Linked DNA regions of Moorella thermoacetica. The protein of the gene in region 1 interacts with the protein of each later gene in a pairwise test. Links are inferred from orthologs where the notes say so. Each region holds a gene or a part of one and is shown in the gene's direction. Other genes may lie near its edges. The genes, in order: MOTHE_RS09200, rplL, dnaX and MOTHE_RS07195.

Region 1 (4,076 bases):
TCCAGGAGGCCCTGGCCTAAAATCTCAATGGCACTGAAGGTACCGCCCATGGCAGCGGCAATGGCCCAGATCTTGATCTCCAGGGCCAGGCGGGTCATGGTTCTTAAGGGAGGTTGCCCGACCAGGATGGCCGCCAGGGAGCCCACTATGGCCGCTCCCAGGACGACTCCCAGGGCGGTAAAGAAGATGAGCAGCAGCTTGGGTAAAAAACCGTCCATTTATAAGTGGCCTCCGAAACAGGGTACACTAGGAAGGGGGCGGCTTCCTAAATATCTTACGTCTCTTTAGATGGGGTTATGCCAGAAAAGGAATCTGCCCCTGGATGTAGAAATTACTCCCCATGAAGTCTTTCGTCCACCTCCATGTCCACAGTGAATACAGCCTCCTGGATGGAGCCGGCCGCATCAAGGATCTGGTCCGGGCCGCCGGGGAAATGGGTATGCCCGCCCTGGCCCTCACGGATCACGGCGTCATGTACGGCGCCGTGGAGTTCTATAAAGCGGCCCGGGAACAAGGCATCAAGCCCATTATCGGCTGCGAGGTTTATGTGGCTCCCCGCTCCCGCCACGACCGGGAGCCCCACCGGGATGATTACCAGTACCACCTGGTCCTCCTGGCCACCGACGCCACGGGTTACCGCAACCTCACGGCCCTGGTCTCGGCTGCCTTCCTGGAAGGTTTCTATTACAAGCCCCGGGTGGACCGGGAGCTTTTGAGCCGCCACAGCCAGGGTCTCATAGCCCTGAGCGCCTGCCTGGCTGGGGAAGTGCCAGCCCACCTTTTAAAGAACCGGGAAGATGCGGCCTATGAGGCGGCTACCTGGCTGCGGGAGGTCTTTGGCCCGGAGAATTTTTACCTGGAACTCCAGGACCAGGGCCTGCCGGAACAGCGGCAGCTCAACCGCCGGCTGGTAGACCTGGCAGCCAGATTAAAAATTCCCCTGGTCGCCACCAATGACGTCCACTACATTCGCCAGGACCAGGCCCGGGCCCATGACGTCCTCCTCTGTATCCAGACAGGCAAGACCCTGGACGATCCTAACCGCCTGCGTTTTCCCACGGCCCAGTTTTATTTAAAATCTCCTGCCGAGATGGACAACCTCTTCCGGGAGGTACCCTCAGCCCTGGCCAACACCCTGGCCATCGCCGAGCGCTGCCATTTCGACTTCACCTTCGGCCGGTTACACCTGCCGGCCTACCAGGTGCCGGCAGGAGAGGACGCAGCCAGTTATCTCCGCCGCCTGAGTTACGAGGGCCTTAAACGGCGTTACCCCCATGACGATGGAACGGCCCGGCAGCGCCTGGAGTACGAGCTGGGTATAATCGAGCAAATGGGCTATCCGGGCTATTTCTTGATAGTTTGGGATATGGTCAATTTCGCCCGCCGGCGGGGGATCCCGGTGGGGCCGGGTCGGGGTTCGGCCGCCGGCAGCCTGGTGGCCTACTGCCTGGGGATAACCTCCATTGATCCCCTGCGCTACAACCTCCTCTTTGAACGTTTTTTAAACCCCGAACGGGTCAGTATGCCGGACATCGACATGGACTTCTGCTTCGAACGGCGGGATGAAGTCATCCAGTATGTCCTGGAGAAGTACGGCCGTGACCATGTGGCCCAGATCATTACCTTCGGTACCATGGCCGCCCGGGCGGCCGTCCGGGATGTGGGCCGTGTCCTGGGTTTGCCCCTGGGTGAGGTGGACAGGATCGCCAAGATGGTGCCCATGGAGCTGGGTATTACCCTGGAGAGGGCCCTGGCCACCAGCCCGGATTTAAAAGAGAGCTACGAAGGCAACCGGGAGGTGCGGGAACTCCTGGATACGGCCCGGGCCATCGAGGGTATGCCCCGCCATGCCTCCATCCATGCCGCGGGGATTGTCATCACCCGGGAGCCTTTAATTCATTATCTGCCCCTGCAAAAGACAGGGGATGCCGTTACCACCCAGTACCCCATGCAGGCTGTGGAGGAATTGGGGCTATTGAAGATGGACCTGCTGGGCCTCCGCACCCTGACGGTTATCGGCCACGCCCGGGAGGCCATCCGGCGCAACCATGGCCGGGAACTGGACCTGGAAAGCCTGCCCCTGGATGACCGGCCAACCTACCAGCTTCTGGCCAGCGGTGAAACCAGCGGCATCTTCCAGCTAGAAAGTAGCGGCATGCGGGCCATCCTGAAAGAACTCAAGCCGGAGCGCTTTGAAGATATCATCGCCCTGGTGGCCCTCTACCGGCCCGGGCCACTGGGAAGCGGTATGGTCGAAGATTTTATTAAGCGCAAACACGGGGTTACCCCCATCAGTTACCTGCACCCGGCCCTGGAACCGATACTCAAAGACACCTACGGGGTTATCCTCTACCAGGAGCAGGTCATGCGCATTGCCAGCGAGTTGGCCGGTTTTACCCTGGGCCAGGCCGACCTCCTGCGCCGGGCCATGGGGAAAAAGAAGCCCGAGGTCCTGGCGGCCCAGCGGGATCGCTTCCTGGCCGGGGCAGAGGCCAAGGCTATACCCCGGGATGTCGCGCAGAAAATTTTTGAGCTGATGGAATACTTCGCCGGCTACGGCTTCAATGCCAGCCATTCGGCGGCCTACGCCCTGGTAGCCTATCAGACGGCCTACCTGAAGGCCCATTACCCGGCCGAGCTTATGGGCGCCCTTCTTTCCAGCGTGGCCGAGCACCTGGACAAGATGGAGCCCTACCTGGCTGAGTGCCAGCGCCTGGGGATCGCCGTCCTGCCGCCGGATGTCAATGAATCAGGGGTCGATTTCACCGTCACTGGGAGGCAGATCCGCTTTGGCCTGGCGGCCGTTAAAAACGCTGGCCGGGCCGCCGCCCTGGCCATTATTGCCGCCCGGGAAGCAGGCGGTCCCTTTACCTCCCTCCTGGACTTCTGCCGGCGGGTGGACAGCCGCCAGGCCAATAAAAGGGTGGTGGAGAGCCTCATCCGCTGCGGCGCCTTTAATTCTATCAACCCCAACCGCCGCCAGCTCCTGGCCGGCCTGGACGAGTGCCTGGAAGTGGCCGCCAGGCGTCAGGAAGACCGCCGCAGCGGCCAGGTTTCCCTCATGGACCTGGTGCCTGAAGAGGTTAACGATCCCCCCCTGCCCCAGGTAACCGACTTCTCCCGGGCCGATATACTGGCCATGGAAAAGGAACTCCTGGGCTTTTACCTGAGCGGCCATCCCCTGGAACCCTATGCTCCGGTATTAAAAAAGCTGACCTCCCATTCCCTGGCCGATCTGGCGGAGATAGCCGATGGCAGCCAGGTTACCATCGGCGGCCTGGTCAGCGGCCTGCGCCGGCTGGTAACCCGTAAGGGTGATCCCATGGCCGTTCTCACCCTGGAGGATTTCAGCGGTCAGGTAGAAGCTGTCCTCTTTCCCCGGATGTACAGCCAGGTACGTTCCTGGCTCGCTCCCGACCGGGCCGTCCTGGTCCAGGGGCAGGTCGATAAACAGGAAGAAGGGGTCCAGGTCCTGGCCAACCTGGTCCGGCCCCTGGCGCCGGAGGCCGGCGGGGGAGACCGGACCCTCCCTCCTCCGGCAGGGACCCACGGGACATTACCGGAGGCCCGGCAGGGTGGGGGACGTCTCTACCTCAAGCTATCTAGTGAGGGACAGCTAACAGCCCTGAGGGATACTTTAGCCGCCCACCCGGGTCCCTGTCAGGTATATCTCTATCTGGCCGACAGCCGTAGGACTATCGCCTTACACAGGCGTTATTGGATAGAACCGGTGCCGGAGTTGATGGCAAGTTTGGCCGGGCTTTTAGGCGGGTATGATAAAATTAAGCTGGTGCAGGAAAATAGAATTTAACCCGGCCCAGGAGGAATATAAAGAAACAGGTGGAATTAGAAAGGTAAAAAGAGTTAGCCATTGTGGCACGGCATCCACAAACAAATACCATAAAAATTTAGCCCTGACATTTGTTTGCAGCAAGGCAGCACAAAGCCAGCCAAAGAAGAGAGCGTTTTTCAAAGAGCCCATCCTGGGGCTGGCGCCCCCGCCACAAACCATGAATATGTAAACGATTTGGGGTACAGGCGGAGACGACTGGGTTCGAGACGCTAGTAAACTTTGC
Region 2 (2,758 bases), 650 kb from region 1 along the record:
CATCGCCACTCCGGATATGATGGGCCTGGTCGGTAGACTGGGCCGCATCCTGGGCCCCCGGGGTTTAATGCCCAACCCCAAGGCAGGCACAGTTACCATGGATATAGCCCGGGCTGTCAAAGAAGTGAAAGCAGGTAAAATCGAATTCCGGGTTGATAAGACAGCCATTATCCATGCCCCAATCGGTAAGGCCAGCTTTGAAGCCAGCAAATTAAAAGAAAACTTTCAGGCCTTGATGGACGCCCTTTTAAGGGCCAAACCGGCCACGGCCAAGGGTCAGTATTTAAAGAGCGTCAGCCTGGCCACTACCATGGGACCGGGAATCAGGGTCAATCCCTTGCGGGCTGTTAAATAAATATACCAGTTAACTAAATATTGGTTTGCCGTAGACAGCAGGTGCCATCGGCTTAAATTTGCCTGCCGAGGTAAAAAAGTTAACCGTCTAAACGGTTAGTCAGCTATTGCCCTCGCCTGTCTGCGGGGGCTTTAACTTTTTAAGCAGACAGGAGGTGACTAAATGAATAAGCAACGTGAGGCCAAGGTGGCAGCTACGCAGGAGATAAAAGATAAATTGGGAACCTCTATTCTTTCCATCTTGGCTGATTACCGGGGACTAAATGTAGCGGAGATGACTAAACTCCGCCGGCAATTGCGGGAGGCCGGAGTAGAGTTCAAGGTAGTAAAGAACACCCTGACGGCCCGGGCGGCCCGAGAACTTGGCCTGGATGGCCTCGAACCTCACCTCCAGGGTCCAACAGCGATAGCCTTCAGCGCTACTGATCCTGTGGCCCCTGCGAAAATATTGAATGAGGTAGTGCGCAACAGCAAGACTTTCCAGATCAAGGTCGGTGTATTGCAGGGCAAAATTATTGGCATCAACGAGATCAAGGCCCTTTCCGACCTGCCGTCCCGCGAGGAGCTCCTGGCTAAAATGGTAGGCGGTTTCCAGGCGCCCCTGTCCGGCCTGGTCAATGTCCTGGCTGGTAACATGCGCAACCTGGTCTACGCCCTCGAAGCCATCCGCAAGCAAAAGGAAGCAGTAGCTTAACATAAGGAGGAATTTACATCATGAGCAAAGTACAGGAAATCATTGAAGCCGTAAAAGGATTGACGGTTCTGGAATTGTCTGAGCTGGTGAAAGCCCTGGAGGATGAATTCGGCGTCAGCGCCGCCGCTCCGGTGGCCATGGCTGTAGCCCCCGGTGCCGCCGCCCCGGCTGAAGCACCGGCTGAAGAGCAAACCGAGTTCGACGTCATCTTGAAGGAAGCCGGTGACAAGAAGATCAACGTTATCAAAGTCGTCCGGGAGATTACCGCACTGGGGCTAAAAGAGGCGAAGGCCCTGGTCGACGAAGCACCCAAGCCGGTTAAAGAAAAGGTCAGCAAAGAGGAAGCTGAGAGCATCAAGGCCAAACTCGAAGAGGCCGGCGCCACCGTCGAGATTAAATAGTCGGGCTGGCAGCCGGGGAACCCTGGGTTCCCCGGCTTATCATTTTTTGCCCGCAATTTTCCTTGACATTTATCACCCCTTGTGCTAGCATAATAAAATGCCATTAATTGTGGGCAGAGGATTAAGTATTACCTCATACGGAAATAATAGGTAGCAGGAATTTTAGATGACAAAAGCGAGGTTTTTTAGTGCCTTGCTTTTGAATTTCTTGTGGGGGGGACTTGAACTTTGGCTTATCCAGTCAAGGTTGGGGCCAGGGAACGGTGGACCTTTGCCAAGATCAAAGAGACCCTGGAGTTACCAAACCTTATTGAAATCCAGCGTAACTCCTATCAGTGGTTTATTGATACTGGACTGCGGGAGCTCTTTCACGATATCTCGCCTATTCAGGACTTCACCGGCAACCTGATTCTGCAATTTGTAGATTATTCCCTGGGCGAGCCCAAGTATTCAGAGGACGAATGCAAAGAGCGGGATATGACCTACGCTGCCCCCCTGCGGGTCAAGGTACGCTTGATTAACAGAGAAACCGGCGAGGTTAAGGAACAGGAGGTCTTCATGGGGGATTTCCCCCTGATGACCGATAAGGGCACCTTTATCATCAATGGCGCCGAGAGGGTTATTGTCAGCCAACTGGTCCGTTCGCCGGGTGCCTATTATGCTGAAGGTATTGATGCCAGCGGAACCAAGGTTTACGGAGCCACGGTGATCCCCAACCGGGGCGCCTGGCTGGAGTTTGAAACCGATAATACGGAGAGCATTTATGTCCGCATTGATCGTACCCGTAAAATACCGGTAACAATCCTCCTCCGTGCCCTGGGCTACAACACCAATGCCCGAATTCTTGAGCTTTTTGATTACGACGGCCGTATCCAGAACACCCTGGAAAAGGATAACACGGAATCTGAAGAAGAGGCCCTGGTTGAAATCTATAAACGCCTGCGGCCAGGTGAACCGCCGACGGTGGACAGCGCCAGAAACTTGCTGGAATCCCTCTTCTTTGACCCCAGACGTTATGATCTGGGCAATGTCGGCCGCTATAAGCTCCACAAGAAATTTAATCACGGCATCCTGACCCGGGAGGTTGACGGTCGGGAAGAGTACATCCGCACCTTAACCAAAGAGGACATTATCTATACCATCAAATATCTCCTTCGCCTCATGGATGGCGAGGTAAAACCCGATGATATCGACCACCTGGGTAACCGGCGCCTGCGTTCGGTCGGAGAACTCTTACAGAACCAGTTTCGTATCGGTCTGGCGCGGATGGAACGAGTGGTACGCGAACGGATGACCATCCAGGATGTTG
Region 3 (4,139 bases), 1.8 Mb from region 1 along the record:
GTACGCGAACACCTGGGTAAGGCCAGGATTTTTTGCCTGGATTTCGAAGAGTTTCTCCGCCAGACTGCCCCCGGGCCGGAGGATTTTATCTTCCTGGACCCGCCCTATGATAGTGATTTCAGCGCCTACGCCGGGATGTCTTTCGGACCAGCCGATCAGGAGCGCCTGGCAGCCTATCTCGCTGGCGCATGCCGGGCAAGGTTTATGCTGGTAATTAAAAATACGCCCTTTATTTACGACCTCTACCGGGATCACGGCTTTAGAATCCGGGCCTTTAACAAAAGATACCAGGTTAGTTTTCAGAACCGAAACGATAAGTCCGCGAGGCATCTGATGATTACCAACTACTGAGTTCCGGCGAAGTCTCCCGGCACGACGAACTTTAACCGGTGAGAGCGTGAAGATGCCACGCTGCCTTTTGTTTGCAGCGAGCAAGCTTCTACCGAAAGGAGAATCGATCGAAGGCTGGGGCGAGGGATGACTAAGGCAAAAGACGGCTTGCAATTAAGCCTAGTTAGCTGTATAATAAACTAGCTAACAGATTTAACTATAAACGACCATCAGTTTGGCGCGGAGAGATGGCTGAGTGGTCGAAGGCGCTCGCCTGGAGAGCGAGTAGACGGGTCACAATCCTGTCTCGTGGGTTCGAATCCCACTCTCTCCGCCATTTTAATTTTTCCAGATTTGACCGTGCTAGATGGGGAGGTAGCGGTGCCCTGTAACCCGCAAACCGCTATAGCGGGGTTGAAGTCCCACTGGCGGACCTGACCTGTGGGGTCCGGCCGGTGTAAGGGGCGAAGAGAACCGGGTCCTGCGCGACGAGAACTCATGAACCCCGTCAGGTCCGGGAGGAAGCAGCGGTAAGTGAGCAGCCTCGGGTGCCGCAGGGGTACCTGGTTGGAGTTACCTGCACCGGTAACGCCCGGAGGCCATGTTCAACAGTGGGTGCACGGTCACTTAAGGTGACAAGAAGGGATTATTCGGATGGTGAATAATCCCTTTTTTACATACCTGTTTTCCTACCTGCCGGCAGTTATTTGCAGGTGCACTATTATTCCGGCAAAAGAAGGTGAAAGAATTGGCCCAGTACCAGGCCCTGTACCGGCAGTGGCGGCCTCGCACCTTTGCCGAGGTGGTGGGGCAGGAACATATAACCAGGACCCTTCGTAACGCCCTGCGTACCGGGCGCCTGGTTCACGCCTACCTCTTCTGTGGCCCCAGGGGTACGGGGAAAACCAGCACGGCGAAAATACTGGCCCGGGCCATCAATTGCCTGGCACCCCGGGAGGGGGAACCCTGTAACGAATGCGCCAATTGCCGGCGTATCCTGGCCGGAAACTCCCTGGACGTCCTGGAGATGGACGCCGCCTCCAACCGGGGGATTGACGAGATCCGCAATCTGATTGAGAAAATACCTCTGGGTCCGGTAGAAGGCAGGTACAAGGTTTATATTATCGATGAAGTCCATATGCTGACCCAGGAGGCCTTTAATGCCCTCCTGAAAACCCTAGAAGAGCCCCCGGCCCATGCAGTCTTTATTCTGGCTACCACCGAGCCGCGCAAGGTTCTGCCGACCATCCTATCCCGCTGCCAGCGCTTTGATTTTCACCCCCTGACGGTACAGGCCATTGCCGGTCGCCTTCAGGAAGTGGCAGCAGCCAACGGGGTGGAGATTGAGCCCGGAGCTTTGAGCCTCTTATCCCGCAAGGCTGCCGGCGGCTTGCGGGATGCCCTCAGCCTCCTGGACCAGATTCTGGCCAGCGGCACCAGGGGACCGGTAACGGCCGGGCAGGTAGCAGTTACCCTGGGCACGGCGCGACTGGACACCCTCCTGGCCCTGACCGATGCCCTGGCTACCGGCGATGGTGCCGGGGTGTTGAACCTGGTAGATAAAGCCCTGGCATCCGGTATCGAGCCCCGGCGCCTGCTTGAGGACTTACTCGATCATACCCGCAACCTTCTGCTCTTAAAAGTGGACCCCGGCGCCGGCTCCCTGACCGGCCTTCTGCCTGAGGAAGTGGAGCAGGTGGCGGCTCAAGCCCGGCAGTTTGACCACCATCGCCTGCTAGACCTCATGGAAAGGCTACAGCAAGGTGGAGCGGCTCTGCGCCGGAGCAACCAGCCGCGGGTCATCCTGGAGATGACCCTGGCTGGCTTCCTGGTTGCCCCCGGCCCCTCCCTGGAAGGCCTGGCCCGGCGGGTGGCGGAACTGGAGGCACGTCTGGCCGCCCTGGAAGGTTCCGCTCCCAGCAGGACCCGGGAAAAGGTTGCCACCAGGAACCAAGGAGAAGGGGGCAGGCCGCCGGTTGCCCCGGGGAGCCGGGCTGATGCCGGCGGGCAGGAACGGGGAAACAGCGGCCCACTTGAGGCCCCCGGGGCAGGGTCTCCTGCTGGACGGGCCCGAGTAATTAACCGTTCCCGGGAATTCCCGCAGGCTGCCGGCAGGGATCGGGCAGGGCTGGCCGGGCCGGAGACCGCGACCGGCCTGGAACCCGGTTCGCCGGCATCTCCGGGGCTGGAACTGGCCGTAGTGCAGGAACACTGGCCGGAAGTCCTGGCTGCCGCCCGCAGGGAAAGCATCCAGCTTCAGGCCTTCCTGCGGGAGGGCGAACCGGTAGCAATAGATGGTGATACCCTGACTCTGGCCGTCAAAGCCGATTTTCACCGGGGCATGCTGGAGCAGCCTGGTAACAGGCAGAAGGTGGAGAAAGCCCTGGCTGCGGTCTTCGGCCGGCCTTTAAAAGTAGTCATTACCTCCGGGAAACCCTCCCCACCGGGGGACACCGGCGATACCTTGACCCGGTTGGTGAACTTTTTCGGGGCGGATAAAGTGGAGATCAAGGACTGAAAGACCTGAAGGAGGATTGAATCAATGGGCATGGGCAATATGAACAAAATGATGAAACAGATGCAGAAGATGCAGGCCCAGGTAGCCAGACTCCAGGAGGAATTGGGGGAGAGGACGGTTGAGGCCAGCGCCGGCGGTGGGGTAGTAAAAGTTACGGCCAATGGTCGCCAGGAACTAGTCAACATTAAAATTGACCCGGCAGCCGTTGATCCTGAAGACGTGGAGATGCTCCAGGACCTTATCCTGGCGGCCGTCAACGAGGCTCTGCACCAGTCCCAGGAGATGGTAACCAGGGAAATGGCGAAGATTACTGGCAATATCCGCCTGCCGGGGTTTTAGGGAATGTATTACCCGGAGCCCCTCAATAAACTGATTACCGCCCTGGGCAGGCTACCCGGAATCGGCCCCAAGACAGCCCAGCGCCTGGCCTTTCATCTCCTTAAAGTTCCGGCCAGCGAAGCCCGGGACCTGGCGGCGGCTATCCTGGAAGCGCGCCAGAAGACAATCTATTGCTCCATCTGCGGTAACTTCACTGACAGGGATCCCTGCCGCCTCTGCAGTGATCCGGAAAGGGATCACTCCTGCATCTGTGTGGTTGAAGAAGCACGGGACATTATCGCCCTGGAGAAAACACGCCAGTACCGGGGCCTGTACCACGTCCTCCAGGGAGCCATATCCCCCGTGGATGGTATCGGCCCGGAGCAGTTAAGGGTCAAGGAGCTCCTGGCCCGGCTTCATGACGGGAAAGTCAAGGAGGTCATCCTGGCCACTAATGCCGATGTCGAGGGGGAATCGACGGCCCTTTACTTGGACAAACTGCTGAAAACCCTGGGGGTAAAGGTTACCCGCCTGGCCTACGGCTTGCCCGTCGGCGGCGATCTGGAATACGCTGATGAGGTTACCCTGGCCCGGGCCTTTGCCGGCCGCCACGAACTAGAATAAAATTGGGATAGAGCAAAAAGTTGGCAAGAAATAATTCCCAGCTGCATATCCTATCACCAAAGGCAGTTGGGAGGTGGCCGGTTTTATGGAACTGGGACCGAGGGAAGAATTAGAAAAAATGGCTGAAGCCATCAGAGAAGCCAGGGAGGAATGGCTGGCGGCCCAGCGTTTTTTTGCCGAAGTTACGGAACCGGACCTGGTTGATCAGGCCATCTACCGGCTGGAGGCTGCAGAAAGAAGGTATATGTACCTGTGGAAAGTAGTCCGTAACCGGGGACAGGCCTTGCATAATTTCGATCTGTAGGGGGTAGTAGCCGTGGCAGGCGATACCATCCAGCTCCTTTTTGCT
Region 4 (3,937 bases), 400 kb from region 1 along the record:
AAGAGTTGGAGTCCCTGTCCCGGTTCTGGCGCGAAGGTGCCTCAACGGGGGTCGTCACGGCGAAGGAAGCCCTGAGACTCGGACTGGCCGGAGGCCAGGTGCCGGGCCGGGAGCCCGGACGGCGGCCTCCCGGGTGTCCCCGGCCTGCCGGTTCTCCGGGTGGAAGCTGAGGGGGAGTTGGGGTCCCTGCTGCAAAAGCTCCGGGACAACCATCCTTCCTTGTTTTTCGCCTGCGGGGCCGGGGGAAAGAAGAGTTAATTACCGCCCTGCGGGAGAAACGGGCCGCCCTTGCCGGCGGAAGCGCGACGGCGGCTGCTGCCGGAGGCGGGGAAGAAACGGCTGCCGGGGGCGAGGAGCTTTTGCCGGTGCTTCCCCGGGACCCGGGCGAATTCTGGCGGGCGGGCCCGGAGCTGGCCCTTTTCCAGGTCAATATCGCACCTCCAGCCATACCCCGGGCTGTTTTAAAACGCCTGGGCCCGCCACCCCTTGGTCCTTATGCCCGGGAGTTTCAGCAGCTGCTGGCCAGCTACTATCAGGAGATCTCCTGCCGGGCCTACGAACTGGCTAATGCCGGGGACGGCCAGGAAGGGCCGGAGACCGGGTCCTAGCTGGCAGTTGAAAAATCCTTTACAAAAGCCCGGGCGGGATAAATAATAAAGCTAGCAATATTTCTGGAGGGATTTAAGATGCAACTTGCCCAGCGGGCTGCCGGTATCAGTCCTTCACCCACCCTGGCCATTGACGCCCAGGCCAAAGCCATGAAGGCTAAAGGGGTGAAGGTAATAAACTTCAGCGCCGGCGAGCCTGATTTCGGTACACCGGAGCATATCAAACAGGCAGCCATCGACGCCCTGGCAGCCGGCTTTACCCGTTACACGCCGGTAGCCGGGATTCCTGAACTGCGCCAGGCAATATGCGCCAGCCTGGCTGCCCGGGGAGTGACCTATGAACCGGCAGATATCGTCGTCTCCTGCGGCGCCAAGCATTCCCTCTATAATGCCATGCAGGTTTTACTTAACGCTGGTGATGAGGTGATCCTTAGCGCCCCCTACTGGGTAAGCTATTACGAACAGGTTAAACTCGCCGGCGGTGTCCCGGTGGTAGTCACCACCGGCCCCGACACCGGCTTTAAGTTGACGCCAGGGTTGCTGGAAGCGGCCATTACCCCGCGGACAAGGCTTTTAATCCTCAATTCGCCATGTAACCCAACCGGCGCTGTCTACAGCCGGGAGGAACTGGCAGCCCTGGCTGAAGTAATTGTTGCCCGGGACCTGATAGTCATTTCCGATGAAATTTATGCCGCCCTCCTCTACGACGGCCTGACCCACACCAGCATCGCCTCCCTGGCGCCGGAGGTAAAAGAACGGACCATCCTCATTGACGGGGTGTCCAAGACCTACGCCATGACCGGCTGGCGGATTGGCTATGCCGCTGCGCCGCGGCCCGTGGCCAAAGCCATGACGGATCTCCAGAGCCACTCGACTTCCAATCCCACCTCCATCGCCCAGAAGGCGGCCGTGGCTGCCCTGACCGGCAGCCAGGAAGCCGTGGAAATGATGCGTCGCGAGTTTGAACAACGCCGCAACCGCATCCTGGCGGGCCTGCGGGAGTTACCGGGCATCGAATGCAACCAGCCCGGCGGTGCTTTCTACGTTTTCCCCTATATCGGCAAGTTGTTCGGCCGCAAATTCCGGGGTCGGGTCCTGGGCAACTCCACCGATGTCGCTACAGCCCTGCTGAATGAATTCCAGGTGGCAGTGGTACCGGGCGTCGCCTTCGGCGCCGAACCTTACCTGCGCCTCTCCTATGCCACCTCCATGGACCAGATCGAAGCCGGCCTGGAAAGACTCCGGGCCTTTGTAACCGAACTGGAATAGTTGTGCCGATCCTGGCCGGCCCGGGGCGCCCGGGCTTTTCTTTTTGCCGTATTGCCACCCGGCCGGATGGAGATACTAGGGAAAAGCCTGAGGTGAGAGCCATGCGGCCCCTGTGGAAAGGCGCCATCAGCTTCGGCCTGGTCAATGTGCCGGTGAAGCTCTACCCGGCCACCGAGAGCAACGACCTCAAGTTCAATTACCTGCATACCCGTTGCAAAACACCCATCCAGTACCGGAAGTACTGCCCCTACTGCCAGGTGGAGGTACCGCCGGAGGAGATAGCACGCGGCTATGAATACGAAAAGGGCAAGTATGTAATCTTGCGGGAGGAAGACCTGGAGGCTATTCCCGCCGAAAAAACCAGGAGCATTAACATCATGGACTTCGTCGACCTGGAGGAAATCGACCCTATCTACTTCTCCCGCTCTTACTACCTGGCCCCGGCCGACATGGGCCAGAAGCCTTATCTCCTCTTGAAAAAGGCTATGGAGGAGACGGGCAAGGTGGCCGTCGCCCGGGTAACTATCCGGAGCCGGGAATCCCTGGCGACGGTCAGGGTCTATGGCCCGGCCTTGGTAATGAGCACCATGTTTTACCCCCGGGAGGTAAGACCTGTAACCGGGATGCCGGAACTGGACTTCCAGGTGAACCTCCGCGAGAACGAGGTGAAGATGGCTGTTACCCTGATCAAGAGCATGGCAACCAGTTTCCAGCCGGAGAAATATACGGACACCTACCGCCAGGCCCTGCTCCAGGTCATCGAAGCCAAAATCGCCGGGGAAGAAGTAGAGGTTCCGGCCCGGCCGGAGGCCGGCAAAGTAGTCGATCTCATGGAGGCCCTGAAAGCCAGCATCGAACTGGTCAGGCAGGAAAAGGAGAAAGTTGCTGCCGACGTCGAGGACCGCAAGCCCCGCCGCCGGCGCAAAACTTCATGACCACTACCGGAGCCGGCCTGCCCCTGTTCCAGATCAGGCCTATGCTCGCCGTAATCAGCAGGCCCTTCGATTCCCCGGATTTCTTGTATGAAATAAAATGGGACGGCTATCGTTGCCTGGCCTACCTTGAGGGACAAACCCTCCTCCAATCCCGCAACCTCCTGAACATTACACCCACCTTTCCCGAACTGGCCAGCCTCCACCAGCGGGTAAAAGGGCAACCGGCAGTACTGGACGGGGAGATTATCGTCCCCGGGAAGGATGGCAAGCCTTCCTTCAGCCTCCTCCAGGGGAGGGGCCGCCTGGGAGACCCCCTTAAAGTAAGGCAGGCGGCCAGGCGCATGCCGGCCATCTTTGTCGCCTTTGACCTCCTTTATTACCAGGGCGAAAACATTATGCCGGAGCCCCTCCGCTGGCGCAAAGAAAGGCTTCAGGAGGCATTAGCGCCGGGGGAGAACCTGATTGTCTCCAGTTTTATTGAAAACTATGGTATGAAGTTCTATGAGGCCTGTGTTGGCCAGGGGCTGGAAGGAGTGATGGCCAAGGAACTGGACAGCCCTTACCTCCCCGGTAAACGCTCACCCCGATGGCGCAAATTCAGGCACACCCGGGCGGGGGAGTTTATTATTGCCGGCTATGAACCGGGAGCCGGCGGGCGTCTCCTGGGGTCCCTCATCCTGGCGGAATGCCGGGAGGGGCAGCTGGTTTACCGCGGCAAGGTGGGTACAGGCTTTGACCGGCAGGAGGAAAAGAAGTTGCTGGTAGAGTTGCAGCAGCTCCAGCCCGGGCCGCCGCCTTTTAAGGAAAACATCCCGGAGCTAAGGAAGCCCCGGTGGGTGCAACCCCGGCTGGTTTGTACGGTGGAGTACCTGGAGCTGACCCCGGACGGCCGCCTCCGTCACCCCACTTACCGCGGCCTGCGCTGGGATAAGGCTCCATGGGAATGCACCTCGACCTGAAGAAGATTTATTACAAACAAAACCACGGTATTTTTGAATCTTTAAGAACCAATTTAATTATGGAACGTTATTTTAGAATCGTTGCAAATCCTTGAATAACATGTTATAATACTTGTCGCTTGGGTCCATAATTTGTCGATATGTGTAAACTTAACCATCAACAAAG

What was found.
Region 2: the proteins of MOTHE_RS09200 (region 1) and rplL interact in binary tests that used the Escherichia coli proteins (3 or more experiments, as listed by UniProt). The link is inferred for Moorella thermoacetica from one-to-one orthologs.
Region 3: the proteins of MOTHE_RS09200 (region 1) and dnaX interact in binary tests that used the Escherichia coli proteins (3 or more experiments, as listed by UniProt). The link is inferred for Moorella thermoacetica from one-to-one orthologs.
Region 4: the proteins of MOTHE_RS09200 (region 1) and MOTHE_RS07195 interact in binary tests that used the Escherichia coli proteins (3 or more experiments, as listed by UniProt). The link is inferred for Moorella thermoacetica from one-to-one orthologs.

Annotation. Positions count from the first base shown.
Region 1 is NZ_CP012369.1:1,829,554-1,833,629, reverse strand. The notes cover bases 1-4,011. They hold MOTHE_RS09200 (DNA polymerase III subunit alpha), read left to right. Parts: upstream 1-340; coding sequence 341-3,811; downstream 3,812-4,011. Other genes in these bases: MOTHE_RS09205 (YtrH family sporulation protein), read right to left, coding at 1-218. UniProt on the Escherichia coli protein: DNA polymerase III is a complex, multichain enzyme responsible for most of the replicative synthesis in bacteria. This DNA polymerase also exhibits 3' to 5' exonuclease activity. The alpha chain is the DNA polymerase catalytic subunit.
Region 2 is NZ_CP012369.1:2,475,918-2,478,675, reverse strand. It holds rplL (50S ribosomal protein L7/L12), read left to right. Parts: upstream 1-1,068; coding sequence 1,069-1,449; downstream 1,450-2,758. Other genes in the region: rpoB (DNA-directed RNA polymerase subunit beta), read left to right, coding at 1,678-2,758; rplJ (50S ribosomal protein L10), read left to right, coding at 518-1,048; rplA (50S ribosomal protein L1), read left to right, coding at 1-355. UniProt on the Escherichia coli protein: The binding site for several of the GTPase factors involved in protein synthesis (IF-2, EF-Tu, EF-G and RF3). Is thus essential for accurate translation.
Region 3 is NZ_CP012369.1:27,672-31,810, forward strand. What follows is about bases 481-3,463. They hold dnaX (DNA polymerase III subunit gamma/tau), read left to right. Parts: upstream 481-1,078; coding sequence 1,079-2,848; downstream 2,849-3,463. Other genes in these bases: MOTHE_RS00160 (YbaB/EbfC family nucleoid-associated protein), read left to right, coding at 2,873-3,187; recR (recombination mediator RecR), read left to right, coding at 3,191-3,463. Also shown: MOTHE_RS00145 (DNA adenine methylase), read left to right, coding at 1-351; more of recR, read left to right, coding at 3,464-3,790; MOTHE_RS00170 (DUF2508 family protein), read left to right, coding at 3,876-4,094; MOTHE_RS00175 (pro-sigmaK processing inhibitor BofA family protein), read left to right, coding at 4,107-4,139. UniProt on the Escherichia coli protein: Part of the beta sliding clamp loading complex, which hydrolyzes ATP to load the beta clamp onto primed DNA to form the DNA replication pre-initiation complex.
Region 4 is NZ_CP012369.1:1,431,143-1,435,079, reverse strand. What follows is about bases 1-2,781. They hold MOTHE_RS07195 (pyridoxal phosphate-dependent aminotransferase), read left to right. Parts: upstream 1-686; coding sequence 687-1,877; downstream 1,878-2,781. Other genes in these bases: ku (non-homologous end joining protein Ku), read left to right, coding at 1,979-2,781; MOTHE_RS07200 (hypothetical protein), read left to right, coding at 360-608; MOTHE_RS07205 (SNF2 helicase-associated domain-containing protein), read left to right, coding at 1-170. Also shown: more of ku, read left to right, coding at 2,782-2,812; ligD (non-homologous end-joining DNA ligase), read left to right, coding at 2,809-3,771. UniProt on the Escherichia coli protein: Shows aminotransferase activity with methionine and histidine as substrates, and to a lesser extent also with phenylalanine.